DNA from 3 places in the Dysgonomonas sp. genome. Region 2 is predicted to be linked to each of the others. Evidence: riboswitches for the same ligand, from Rfam matches in the RefSeq annotation. Region 2 holds a riboswitch; each other region holds the start of a gene.
The links. Region 2 has a riboswitch for cobalamin ahead of PKC55_RS11020 (precorrin-2 C(20)-methyltransferase). Riboswitches for the same ligand answer to the same signal wherever they lie in the genome.
Positions count from the first base shown of each region.

Region 1 (4,748 bases), on a different contig from region 2:
GCTCTTTCAAATTTTATTACAAATACTGATACATTTATAGGCTGTCGTTGCCCAGCGTATAGAATATATCAATCAGTGGACGTAGGCATTACACCTGAGAATTTTACATTTAGAAACGCCGAAGTTTGCGACCATAAATACCCTGTCATTGTGCAAATAATTCAACAATGCAAAAATGTTAATATAGAGGGTTTCAAGGTTAATAAAATTAGCAATCCCGATAATCTAGCTGTTAATGGGGAGAGCCGTCTCAGGTTAGCCGATCTGTATATGACTTTTGATAACGAAAAGGGTATAGAGAATATTTTGATTCAAAAAAATGACATTATCGAGTCATCTAATAATTTCGTTTTCCTTATGGCTTACAAGAATGCTGTATCAACAACTGGTTTCATAAGAAACGTATTTGTAAAAGGTAATACAACGCTACAAAGTGAGGCTTTATGTAGGTTTATAAATGGACAGGATTTAGGTTATTTCTTATTTGCGGATAATAACTCTACTACATCGGCTGTTTCAGTCGGGGTTACGCCTCCAAATATGTCTTTGTCTAACAACCTCCCTAAACCATTTCTTAATTATGCGCTACCAACTAGTACACTTGCAGCGGGAGCAACAAAGAGGATAGTACAGGCTGTGACTAATACTTCATTGGGAGACTTTGTAAAAGCATCATTAAGCATCGGGATTGCAAATCTGTCTATAGCTGGTAATGTGCCAAGTAATAATAACGTAGAAGTTTTTATCACAAACACATCAGCGTCACCAATTACGATACCTGATTGTATGCTATTTATTAACGTTGATAAAAGATAGAATAATGAAAGATTTACAAATAACAATTTTAAATAAGGTAGGTATAGATAATGTACTTCATTTCCTAGCTGGAGGTTGGATAGCTTGTATTGCGCCAACTTGGTTTTATGCTTTGATGATTGGGTTTTGCATTGGTTTAATTAAGGAATTATATGATAAGTACATAAAAAAGTCTCAATTTGATTTATACGAATTGTTATCTACTTTTTTTGGTAGTGTTGTAACTGCAATCTATTTATTTACTGTTTAATTAGCGTTTGAATGCTATTTTAATAATTATCTTTGTGCAAATCATGTCTATATTATTTAGATGTGATTTGCTTTTTTTTGTACTTTTTATTTTGAAAAACTGTATTTTTCATTTTCGCGATTATATCTGTATTTTATTTGATACATAAGTTTTCTTTCTTTCCTCTGAGATAATCCAACCCTCATTAATAAGGATATCAAATGCCAGAACAACTGTATTGCGATTAACTGATAATTCAGCAGCCATATGCCGCGTACTAGGCATTGTTTCTCCAGCCTTCAGTACGCCACTCTTAATCGATTCTATTATCAAATCAGCTATCTGTATATAAATGGCCTTATCGCCAGATCTGTTTAATTTGGTATGTAATAGTTTTAAGTTCATCTTTTTGGACTATTCATCTTCTTTTAATTCGAAAGGTAAATATAGTCCAATCAATTTATCTTTTAAGCAGAAATTATATAAAAATAAAAGAATTAAAAGATTCCATTTGTTAATATTGGAAAAGGAAAATATAACCCAAATGAAGCAAATAATTCAATAACCGTTATTTTGAAGCATTAAAATTTCTAAACCGAGAATAAAATACAATCATTATTTTCTTTTTTCATTAAAAAACATTTATTTACATTTGTGCCAGATTTGGTAATCAGTATATTTCATATCCTGATGAAAGGGAACTCGGTGAAAATCCGGGGCTGTACCTGCAGCTGTAATTCCTCGCGTTATATCGGTTAATATTCTATGCCACTGTTCTTTTTGCTAGAATGGGAAGGCTTTTAACCGGAGGAGAGCCAGAAGACCTGCCAAAAGACAAATAAACACCAAGCTTCCAGGGATAGGAGTGGTTGTGGATACTTTATGTATACATTGCTATTTTATTAATTTTCAGGAAACTCGATGTTTTATTTTATTAATTTTTAAAGAATTATAAAATAAGATATGAGGTATTATTTATTATTGACAGCTGTATTTCTTTGCTGTCAATTGCTAATTGCACAAATTGCCGATACGACTCGGCATGTTGTAAAATTTGTTTCTCTAAAAGAAGTTGTTGTTACCGGTACTGGTACTGAACATTACATTAAAGATGCGCCTGTACAAACTGAAGTGATTTCAGGAGGAGCTTTAAAGGAATATGCGGGGCGTGATATTGAGGATGTATTGGGAGGCTTGTCTTCTTCTATTACTTTTAACCGGAGTGACATGGGGAGTAATATTCAACTCAATGGTCTGAAGAATGATTACATACTTATTCTTATAGACGGAAAAAGGCTAAATGGAGACATTGGCGGGCAAAACGATTTAAGCCGTATCAATATGAACAATATTGAGAGGATCGAGATTGTAAAAGGAGCAGTTTCTTCATTATATGGTTCAGATGCAATCGGTGGTGTTATAAATTTCATAACTAAAAAGAACAAAGATAAACTCAGTATTTCTAATACTTCCCGCATAGGCAAATATGGAGATCTAGATCAAAGTAATATTTTTGCATTAAAGCATAAAAGGTGGAGTTCGAATACTTCATTTTCTTTGAGTCATACTGATGGTTGGCAGAATACAACTCAAGAATGGTATAGAGGCAAACTCTATGAAAACAGTGTTACAAAAACAGTAAATCGCTCTACGGATTATACTATTTCACAAGATTTATCGTATCAGGTATCTGATAAACTCACATTAAATACGAGTGCTTCTTTTTATGAAAAATGGACTTATCGTCCTACGGGTATTCCTCAGTGGCGGTTGTATGACTTTTATTATAGGAATCAGTCCTATAGTACAGGAGGAAAATACAATATGCAAAATAAAGATTACCTTACATTTGACTTATCATTTGACAAATACGATTATTTTTATGACTATACAAGTCGTGAATACACAGACTATTTTGATGAGAACGGAGACCGTATTGTTTACTATTCAGGAGATCGCATCCTTCAAACATCCCAACGGCGTGTATTGGGTAATTTGAAAGGTGTATTTTACCTAGATGAACAAAATACATTAAACACAGGAATCGAATATATTGGGGATCGGCTGGTATCACCTTATCGTCTTGAAGGAAATAAAGCTGCAGCTTACTCTGTATCGGCATATGCTCAGGATGAATGGAATGTGACAGATCGATTTAATATAACAGCAGGAATCCGATTCGGACAACACTGGGAATTTGGCCAAACATTCACACCTAAAGTTTCGGCTTTGTACAAGTTTCATAACTTTAATTTTCGAGGAACATATTCTAATGGGTTTAAGGCTCCCACTATAAAGGAGTTGTATTATCACTATTATGCTACCATAATGAGTAAATACAAAGCTTATTATGGAAATATCAATCTAAAAGCTCAAAAGTCGGATTATTATGCATTAAATATCGAATATCATTTACCTCGTTTTAATGCAAGTGTAACCGCCTATCATAATAATATAAGGAATATGATTTCTCTTCAGACAATAGAAACTTCTTATGAAGACAAACTACAGTTGGTGGAGGAAACCATGAAATACGTTAATCTGGCAAAAGGGCGGATTTATGGTATGGATTTCACTTTTGACGCCGAATTGCCAATGAATATAAAAATAGGAGGGGGGTATAGTTATCTGGATGCTAAAGGTCAACGTACAGATGATGAAACGGCAAACGATTACATGAAATATGTATATATAAACGGCACTTCACGACATAATGCAAACATTCGTATTTCATGGTTTAAACCGTGGCAGAAATATAAATTAGGACTTAGTCTGAATGGACGTTACCAATCAAAACGCTATTATACAACAGACGGAGATACAATGGGCTATCAGATTTGGAGAGTCAACACATCGCATTCTTTTCTTGATTCTAAAAAAATAAAATTAGATATCAATATCGGAGTAGATAACATATTCAATTATGTCGATCGGAGTCCTTTCGGACATAATAGAGGGACAACGTCCCCCGGTCGGAATTTCTACACTTCTATTATCGTAAAATTTCAAAATCCAAACAAATAATTATTTTAAAACTATTTATTATGAACAAATTCTTAAAGAATCTTCTAACATTTTCCATGATCCTTTCTATAGGATTTTTCAGCGCTTGTTCAAATGATAACGAGGATGAGAAAGACGATAGAAATGCTGTTGTAATCAATAAAAAGAACGAAACAGCCTTACTCCTTTGCTCTTTCGGTAGTACTTACGAACAGCCTCAAGCTACTTATGATCAAATTATAAAAGATTATCAGGCAGCCTTTCCTAATACAGACATCTATATGTCATTTACATCTCGTACTATAATTTCTCGTGTGTATGCGCAGATTGGTAAAGCTTATTCTCAACCCGATCTATGGCTAAGCGCAATCGGTAAAGCAGGTTATAAAAATGTATATATACAATCACTACATATTATTCCAGGAGAAGAATACCTTAGCCTAATGAACACGGATGTGAAGAAAAACTTTATGATTCCTTTTCCTAACGTTAAAGTAGCTAAAAGTTCTTGCTTGCTCGAAACAGAGGAAGATGTCGATGCTGTTGCTCAAATCCTTTACAAATATTATAAAAACCGATTAGATGCAGGAGAGGTTGTTACTTTGATGGGGCATGGTAATCCTGATACTGAATACACGCATGCGAATGAGAGGTATGCCCAACTTGAAACCGCATTGCAAAATTTGAGCGGAGAGAAAAA
Region 1 is NZ_DAOKYH010000004.1:135,717-140,464, reverse strand. Features, by position in the region: gene PKC55_RS07385 (hypothetical protein) at 1-816, shown strand, start outside; gene PKC55_RS07380 (hypothetical protein) at 821-1,066, shown strand; gene PKC55_RS07375 (GntR family transcriptional regulator) at 1,187-1,450, opposite strand; cobalamin riboswitch at 1,693-1,891, shown strand; gene PKC55_RS07370 (TonB-dependent receptor plug domain-containing protein) at 2,009-4,069, shown strand; gene PKC55_RS07365 (sirohydrochlorin cobaltochelatase) at 4,090-4,748, shown strand, end outside.
Region 1: another riboswitch for cobalamin. It lies ahead of PKC55_RS07370 (TonB-dependent receptor plug domain-containing protein); the one in region 2 lies ahead of PKC55_RS11020 (precorrin-2 C(20)-methyltransferase).

Region 2 (4,748 bases):
TACTTTGCGTAACCCTTCATATACTCAGCTAGACTTGAGAGTAGATAAAATTTTTTATCTGAAGAAGTATATGCTTGGCCTTTACCTCGATTTACAGAATGTAACACGAAGTTCGTTCAGAAGACAAGATGTAATTGTAAGTACGGGAAATATCATAAATCCACAAGCACCGATAGAAGAACAACGTTACGAGATGAAAAACTTGAAACGTTCGAGTGCATCTATAATCCCTACCATTGGAGTGACATTTGAATTCTAAAAATTAGTAAGATTAATTCATTTTAAAAGATTTATCTTTGTAATATAAAATAGCCTTCTCTTTGCATTGATATGTATTGTGCAACATTCACTCATATTTTAGATTATCTATTTTACATATATAAAGATAAATGTTTTATAAAAAAATTATTCCAATAAAGGCTCTACAAGATTACATCCAATATTTTTGGATATTGGAGGACTTTAAGAATAATTCTAGTGATAAATGTTTTAAGATTATCCCGGATGGACTACCGGCATTAATATTCCAACAAGAACCAAACTTGTTTTTTGATAAAAAGGGACATGCGTTACCTCAATTGTATTTATATGGGCAATATTCTAAATATACGGAACATACAGTTAGTGGATACTTTAGCGTTATTGGCGTATATTTGCAACCAACAGCTTTAAAAACAATTTTTGGATTAGATGCTTTTGAGTTAAATCATCAAAATATTTCACTTGAAGACATTGTGAGGGATGCTATTCTTGAGCAACTTGTTAACGCAATTTCTTTAGAAGAAAAAATAAGCCTAATCTCTTCTTTCTTCCTTAAGCAAATAGAAAGAGTCAAAAATAATCATAAAAAGTTGGTGCATGCTTCGACATTATTACAAAATGGAAAAACTCTTAAAGAAATCCAATTAGAAATGAATTTGTCGGAGCGAACATTAGAAAGAATTATAAAACAGTCTGTTGGATTATCACCAAAGATATTTTCACGGATTATGCGTTTTCAAGACGGTTTAAATTGTTTGCGTCAGACAAATTTTGAAAATTTTACAGAACTTGCTTATCAATATGATTATTTTGATCAATCGCACTATAACAGAGAATTTAAAGAATTTACAGGAACTAATCCTAGAAACTTCATACTAAACTCAAAAGAGTATTTAGCTAACTTTCCTCAATGGCTTATCTAGAATTTGCTAGCGATGTATTCTTTCTACAATTCAATTTACGAGAACTATTGTATTTCTTTTTCTGAGAGTTGTCGGTTTTATCCAATTTCAAATAATACACTACCTATACTTTTGCATTACAAAAGAAATACCGCTTTGGTATTAGGATTGTTTATTTAAAGAAAAATTGAAATGAATAGTGATAAAATCAAAAGAGTCGTCAGATTAAATCCTGAAAATATTTCAAAGCCTGTTGGAAAATATTCACATGTGACTATAATTCCTAAAAATTCAACTCTATACACTTTCTCCGGACAGATTGGAACTGATAATTATGGAGTTATTCCTGATAGTATGAATGAACAGGTATACAATACTTTTAGGAATATTGAACAAATTCTGGAAAGTCAGAATTTAACTTCCGACGATGTTATAAAAGTCAATATCTGGGCTACAGAAGATATTGATTGGGATTTTTTTGACGCAAGATGGGGAAATTTATTTGGTACAATATACCCATCTATGACTATTGCTTATGTGAAGGCATTGGGTTTACCAGAGCTTAAAATTGAAGTTGAAATTTGGGCTTCAAAATAAAAAAATATTAATACCTTTGCAGTCAGATTTCGGTATTGCAATTTCAAAATCGTGAAGTTGTAATAAAAGGGAACCCGGTGTGAATCCGGGGCTGTACCTGCAGCTGTAATTTCTCATAAAATCGGTTGAAAATTCCATGCCACTGTTTCGAAAGAAATGGGAAGGCTTTTAACCGGAGGATAGCCAGAAGACCTGCCAGATCTGACAAATAAACACCAAGCTTCCAGGGATAGGAGTGGTTGTGCAATACATTTTGTATTCATTGCTATTTTATTAATTTTCAGGAAACTCGTTGTTTTATTTTATTAGTTTTTTACAATAATAAAATAAGATATGAGGCATTACATATTTTTGAAGGCAGTATTGGTATGCTGCGGAATATACGAACATACAAAATCCGTATCTCTAAACATATTTATTGTAACTACTACAGGTATTCAGTTGCTTACCTTTTGTTGAATTAAGCAGATTGCAACTATAATAATTAAAAATAAATATGTCTGATTTCGTTACATTTGTATCTCTTGGGCCAGGTGATGCCGAACTTATAAGCCTAAAAGCCTTAAAAGCTTTGCAACAAGCAGATATTATTCTCTGCCCCTCGACTGTTTCACCAGTCGGAAATATGTTATCTCGTAGCCGTGATATTTTATTGGAACTGAATATTAATGATTCTGTTATTTCTCTTTTTGATGTACCTATGAGTAAAGACCGATCGCAGGCTATACTCTGTTATAAGGAAGTTGCTGAGCTTATAGAAAAGCATTATGAGAAAAGATTAAAAATAGTTGTAGTAGCAGAAGGAGATGCAGGATTTTACTCTTCAACTCATTATATATCAGATAATCTTATATCAAAAAATATTCCAACAGAACGTATTGCCGGCATCCCGGCGTTTATTGCCTGTGCAGCTCTTGCCAATATCCATATAGCCAAACAAGAAGAAGAATTACATATCATTCCCGGGATAATATCATCTAATGATTTAAATAAAAGAATAGAAACCGGAAACTCTATCGTGATAATGAAACCTTCTCAATCGGAACAGGCTATAAAGCAGACAATATCTTTAATAGAAAAAACAAAAATACATTATTTTGAGAATGTAGGAATTAAAGAAAAAGAATTCTATACGCAGGATATACATGAAATAATAGATCGTAAATTTCCTTATTTCTCACTATTAATAATTACAAAAGAATAATCTGAATGAAGAAACTACTTTTTATCTTATTTACTCTGGTTATTGCATTTTCGGGCTGTAATCAAAATAAGAATGCAAAAACTATCGGAGAGCGGAACACTGCAGATTCTATGAATATTAAATATGCCAAAGGCTTCAAAGTGACTAGCTCCGAAAACTATAAATTAGTTGATATAACCGATCCATCCGGGGAGAGCGATATGCATTACAAATATGCTCTGGTCAATAGAGGGAGCAACAAAGAGGGCATACCTACTGATTATCAGATAATAGAAATACCTGTCCGCAGTGTAATTTGCATGACCACACTGCAACTATCAAACTTTATTAAGCTCAATGCATTGGATAAGGTTGTAGGGATAACTAGCACTCGCTTTCTTTTTAATGAACAGATGAATAGACAGCTCAAAGAAGGCAAGACCAGTAAAATTGGTATAGAAGGTGAATTTGATAATGAGGCAATTCTCGCCCTAAATCCGGATATTATACTTGTTTCACCATTCAAAAAAGGGGGATACGATGCGATTCGAAACCTGGATATACCATTAATTAGTTTTTTAGGATATAAAGAAAGTTCTCCTTTGGGACAGGCTGAATGGATTAAGTTCATTGCTATGCTATTAGGAATAGAAGAACAAGCCAATAAACAGTTTGACGATATAGAAAACAAGTATAATAAATTAAAAGCATTGTCTGCTTCTGTTTCGGAACGTCCCACAGTGTTGAGCGGTGAATTACATTCGGGTAACTGGTATGTAGTTGGAGGAAACAGCTATCTGGCACAACTATTCAGAGATGCAGGAGCCGATTATTTTATGAAAAATGATAACGAATCCGGAGGTTTTTATGTCGATTTCGAGACTGTTTATTCGCAGGGGGCAAATACTGATTACTGGCGGATGGTGAATAGCCACGATGGAACATTCACTTACGATGCTTTGAAACAAAGTGATGCTCGGTATGCAGATTTTAAAGCTTTTAAGGATAAAAAGCTTATATATTGTAATCTGCGAGAGAAACCTTTCTATGAAAATACTCCTGTAGAGCCCGAAGTTGTTTTAGCCGATTTGATAAAAATATTTCATCCGTCATTGTTACCCGAATATGTTCCTGTTTATTACGAATTACTTAAATAAATGAAACGTCCCCTGATAGTTTTTGCACTAATTTCTACCTCTATACTCGTTTTCTTCATTCTGAATCTGGTATTGGGCACAATTTCCATACCGGTAGGTTCAGTTTGGAATATTCTATTCGGAATAAAGGAAGAGTCTATAATCTGGGAGAATATTATCTGGAAATCTCGTTTTCCTCAAACTATTACAGCCTTAGTAGCTGGCGCCGGACTATCTATTAGTGGATTACAGATGCAGACACTATTTCGAAATCCATTAGCCGGACCTTCCGAACTTGGAATTAGCTCAGGTGCAAGTCTGGGTGTAGCTTTTATTATCCTACTTTCAGGTAGTGTCGGAGGAACAGCACTGATCAAGATGGGATTGTTTGGCGAGATAGCAATATCTATAGCGGCAGTAGCAGGTGCTTTGGCTATAATGATTATCATTATAACTATTTCTCGGTTTGTAAGAGGAAACGTTATCCTGCTTATTATCGGGGTTATGATAGGGTATATTGCAACAGCTATCATTGGTGTACTGAAATTCTTTAGTAACGATGAAGATGTAAGAGCTTATGTAATCTGGGGGTTGGGTAGTTTTTCTAAAGTTTCAGGTAATCAAGTGTATACTTTTGTGGGCATTATGATTGTATTAATACCTCTTTCA
Region 2 is NZ_DAOKYH010000008.1:60,666-65,413, reverse strand. Features, by position in the region: gene PKC55_RS11035 (TonB-dependent receptor) at 1-259, shown strand, start outside; gene PKC55_RS11030 (DUF6597 domain-containing transcriptional factor) at 390-1,184, shown strand; gene PKC55_RS11025 (RidA family protein) at 1,356-1,760, shown strand; cobalamin riboswitch at 1,773-1,974, shown strand; gene PKC55_RS11020 (precorrin-2 C(20)-methyltransferase) at 2,257-2,964, shown strand; gene PKC55_RS11015 (ABC transporter substrate-binding protein) at 2,970-4,100, shown strand; gene PKC55_RS11010 (iron chelate uptake ABC transporter family permease subunit) at 4,101-4,748, shown strand, end outside.

Region 3 (4,748 bases), on a different contig from region 2:
ATATATATTGAAAGAGATTTACAAGCAGGCTTAATAAGCGAGGTAGACGCACAAGAGCTTATTGATCATTTTGTAATGAAGTTGCGCATAGTCCGTTATCTTCGCACAAATGAATATAATGAACTATTTTCGGGAGATCCGGTATGGGTAACCGAATCGATCGGAGGTATGACAAATAACGGAAAGTCGATGGTTACGAAAAATAGCTACCGTATGCTTCATACACTATACAACCTAGGGCCTGCACCCGAACCTAATCTAACAATATTATGGAGCGACCGTTTACCTGAAAGCTGGAAGCATTATTGCGCCAAGGTTTCTATCGATACTTCATCACTTCAGTACGAGAATGACGACCTGATGCGCCCTCAACTAGGCGATGATTACGGTATCGCATGCTGTGTATCGCCCATGCGAATAGGACACCAGATGCAATTCTTCGGAGCTAGAGCAAACCTACCAAAGGCTCTACTATATACAATCAACGGAGGTAAAGACGAAATAACCAAAGCTCAAGTATTACCAAAACATTGGGTAGAAAAGGTATCAGGAGAGTATCTTGACTTTGAAGAAGTTTGGGAGAAATTTGACCGCACCTTGGATTGGGTTGCCGAAACTTACGTAAAGGCATTAAATATCATCCATTATATGCACGATAAATATTCATACGAAGCTTTAGAAATGGCTTTGCATGATGTTGATATCGTTCGGACACAAGCATTCGGCGTTTCGGGTTTGTCCATTATCGCTGACTCTTTTGCTGCCATCAAGTACGGAAAAGTACGCATCGTAAGAAATGAAGAAGGTGACGCAGTCGACTATATTATAGAGAAAGATTACGTTCCGTTTGGAAACAACGACGACAAGACCGACAGGTTTGCTGTGGAAATAGTAGAAAAGTTCATGAGCAAAATCCGTAAACGTAAGATGTATAAAGATGCGATACCTACACAGTCGGTATTGACCATCACTTCAAATGTTGTTTACGGAAAGAAAACAGGAAACACCCCTGACGGACGACGTGGAGGAACACCTTTTGCTCCGGGAGCCAACCCTATGCATGGGCGTGATACCAGAGGAGCTGTAGCATCACTTTCATCTGTAGCGAAGCTTCCGTTTGCTCATGCAAATGACGGTATTTCATATACTTTCGCTATCACACCAAACACATTGGGTAAAAACAGAAAAGAAGAAGCTCAAAACCTCAGCGGACTTCTTGATGGCTACTTCTTACAAACAGGTCACCATCTCAACGTTAATGTATTTGACAGGAATCTACTTATCGACGCGATGGAACATCCTGAAAAATATCCTCAGTTGACAATACGTGTATCAGGTTATGCTGTTAATTTCGTAAAACTTACAAAAGAGCAGCAATTGGATGTTATAAACAGAACAATTACTACATCATTCTGATACTCCGTTAATAAATAAAAAGTTGCTCCAAAACAAAAAAAACACTTTTGGGGCAACTTCACTTAGCTGGAAGAAAATAAATAATGAAAGGTTTAATTCATTCTTTCGAATCTTTTGGAACTAAAGACGGCCCGGGTATAAGATTTGTATTTTTTATGCAAGGCTGCCCTCTTCGTTGCCTCTATTGCCATAACCCAGACACATGGAATATGAACGATAAGAAGTACGAACTAGCTCCGGAAGAGGCTTTTGAAGAAGTAAAGAAGGTAAAAAACTTCATACGCAATGGGGGCATAACCATTTCGGGAGGAGAACCCCTGCTACAACCCCAGTTTATTATTGAACTATTCAAGATGTGTAAAAATGAAGGTTTACATACAGCTATAGACACATCAGGATATATATTAAATGATAAGGTAAAAGAGGTTTTAGAGTACACAGATCTTGTACTGCTAGACATTAAACAAATCAACCCTGATAAATATAAAAACCTCACAGCAAAACCACTGGAGCCAACACTTCGCTTCATGCAGTACCTCACAGAAATTGAAAAACCTGCATGGCTAAGATATGTGCTCGTTCCGGGCTTCACCGACGATGAAAAAGACCTAAATGACTGGGCAAAACAAGTTTCTGTATATAAAAATGTACAGCGAGTAGATATTCTACCTTTTCATCAAATGGGGTTGCATAAATGGGAGCAATTAGGTGAAGACTACAAGCTTAAAGACATTGAACCTCCCGAACAGTCGGAAATAGAGAAGGCTGAAAATATTTTCCGAAGTTATGGACTTAAGGTCTGATATATAGATTATTCATAAAACATTTTTCATTACAAAAACAAAAAAAGATCATCAATAAGAATATAAAATTTTATTTTTAGAAAACTTTTCAACAATAATAAAATTACAACAAACTCATAAGAAGCTAATTAACAACAAACAGAGAAAATTTAAATCAGAAAATACTTAAATAAAATATCCAATCAAGTCTTTTATTAAGTAAAATCATATAACTTTGTTAACATATACGGTTCCGAATATAATCGGATGAAAAGGGAATCAGGTGAAAGACCTGAACTATCCCCGTAGCTGTAAATTTCAGAAAGGTAGTTGGACTCTCACACCACTGTCAACGAATACTGATGGGAAGGTTACCAACTGCGAAATAAGTCAGAAGACCTGCCGTATATACATTCTAGCTTTCGGGAGAAAAGCAGCAGAATTATACAACATATTAACTCCAAATAAGTCTGTGTACTTCCCTGCTCCTGTCAGTTATATTTTAATTGATACAATAAAAGTATAAACGATAACGAATATGATTCAGACAGTTGTAAAAAGAGACGGACGTATCGTCGGTTTTAATGAGGAAAAAATCATGGCGGCAGTTCGCAAAGCCATGCTACACACCGAACAAGGAGAAGATTCCACTTTAATCAGACGCATTACAGACTATGTATCCTGTCAGGGAAATGAGCAGATGACAGTGGAGCAAATACAAGACATGGTAGAAATGGAGTTGATGAAAAGCCCGCGCAAAGAGGTGGCAAAAAAATACATCGCCTATCGTGACAAACGCAGCATTGCTCGCAAAGCAAAAACGCGAGACATGTTTCTGGAAATTATAGATACTAAATCGAACGATATCACGCGCGAAAATGCAAACATGAATGCCGATACTCCTGCCGGTATGATGATGAAGTTTGCTAGCGAAACCACCAAACCATTTGTGGATGATTATTTATTATTACCGGAGGTAAAAGAAGCTGTTCGTCTCAACTATCTGCATATACACGACAAAGATTACTATCCAACCAAAAGCCTTACTTGCGTACAACATCCTTTAGATAAAATATTACAAAACGGTTTTTTTGCAGGACATGGAGAATCTCGTCCCGCAAAACGCATCGAGACAGCCAGTATGCTAGGTTGCATCTCTCTGGAAACAGCACAAAATGAGATGCATGGAGGACAGGCTATTCCTGCTTTCGATTTTTATTTAGCTCCATTTGTACGTAAGAGTTTTATTGAAGAAATAAAAGTTCTCGAACAAGCTACAGGAATAGAATACAAACATTTGTACGAAACTGAAATAGAAGATTATATCCCTTGTTCCGTCAAAGATTTAGCAGGAGACAAACGAATTATACAGCATGCTATAAACAGAACAGTGAGCAGAGTTCACCAATCGATGGAGGCCTTTATTCACAACATGAACACAATCCATTCTCGTGGAGGAAATCAGGTCGTATTCAGTTCGGTCAATTACGGAACGGACACCTCCGCTGAAGGGCGCTGTATTATTCGCGAATTACTCCACAGCACATACGAGGGTGTAGGAAGTGGCGTAACTGCTATTTTCCCTATACAAATATGGAAAAAGAAACGAGGCGTAAACTATTTGCCGGATGACAAAAACTATGACCTTTATATATTAGCAAGCAAGGTAAGTGCCCGCCGTTTCTTCCCTAACTTCTTGAATCTGGATGCGACATTCAACCAACATGAAGACTGGAAAGCAGACGATCCTCGCCGATTTGAACACGAAGTAGCTACAATGGGTTGTCGGACACGGGTATTCGAAAATCGTTTTGGAAAGAAAACTTCTATTGGACGGGGAAATCTCTCTTTCTCCACTATCAATCTTGTACGCATTGCCTTAGAATGCAGAAATATAGAAAATGAAAATGAAAGAATAGATTGCTTCTACAGCAAACTAAACCAGATACTCGACTTAACAGGATTACAATTGCATCGTCGTTTCGAATTTCAGAAAACTGCCGCTCCCAAACAATTTCCATTACTAATGTCTGTATTATGGGAAGGATGCGAGCAAGTAAAAGATGAGAACACGATAGAGAAGGTTATTAATCAGGGCACATTGGGCATTGGTTTTATAGGACTTGCCGAAGCTCTTGTTGCACTTGTAGGTAAGCATCATGGAGAAGATGAGCAAGCTCAAAAACTCGGATTGGAGATAGTAACTTATATGAAAGATCGGGTAAATGAATTCTCAGAAAAATATCAGCATAATTACAGTGTACTTGCAACTCCTGCCGAAGGTCTGGCCGGACGCTTTACCCGTCGTGATAAAAAAGACTTTGGGCTAATCAAGGGCATCACCGATCGTGAATATTACACCAATTCCAATCACGTACCCGTATATTACCAATGCAGTGCACATCAGAAAGCAAAGACAGAGGCTCCCTATCATGACCTAACTCGAGGAGGACATATCTTTTATGTAGAGATAGACGGTGATGCCACACACAACCCCGATGCTATATTGACAGTAGTAGATATGATGGATAAATATAATATGGGGTATGC
Region 3 is NZ_DAOKYH010000021.1:7,828-12,575, reverse strand. Features, by position in the region: gene pflB (formate C-acetyltransferase) at 1-1,416, shown strand, start outside; gene pflA (pyruvate formate-lyase-activating protein) at 1,500-2,219, shown strand; cobalamin riboswitch at 2,430-2,619, shown strand; gene PKC55_RS16070 (anaerobic ribonucleoside triphosphate reductase) at 2,737-4,748, shown strand, end outside.
Region 3: another riboswitch for cobalamin. It lies ahead of PKC55_RS16070 (anaerobic ribonucleoside triphosphate reductase); the one in region 2 lies ahead of PKC55_RS11020 (precorrin-2 C(20)-methyltransferase).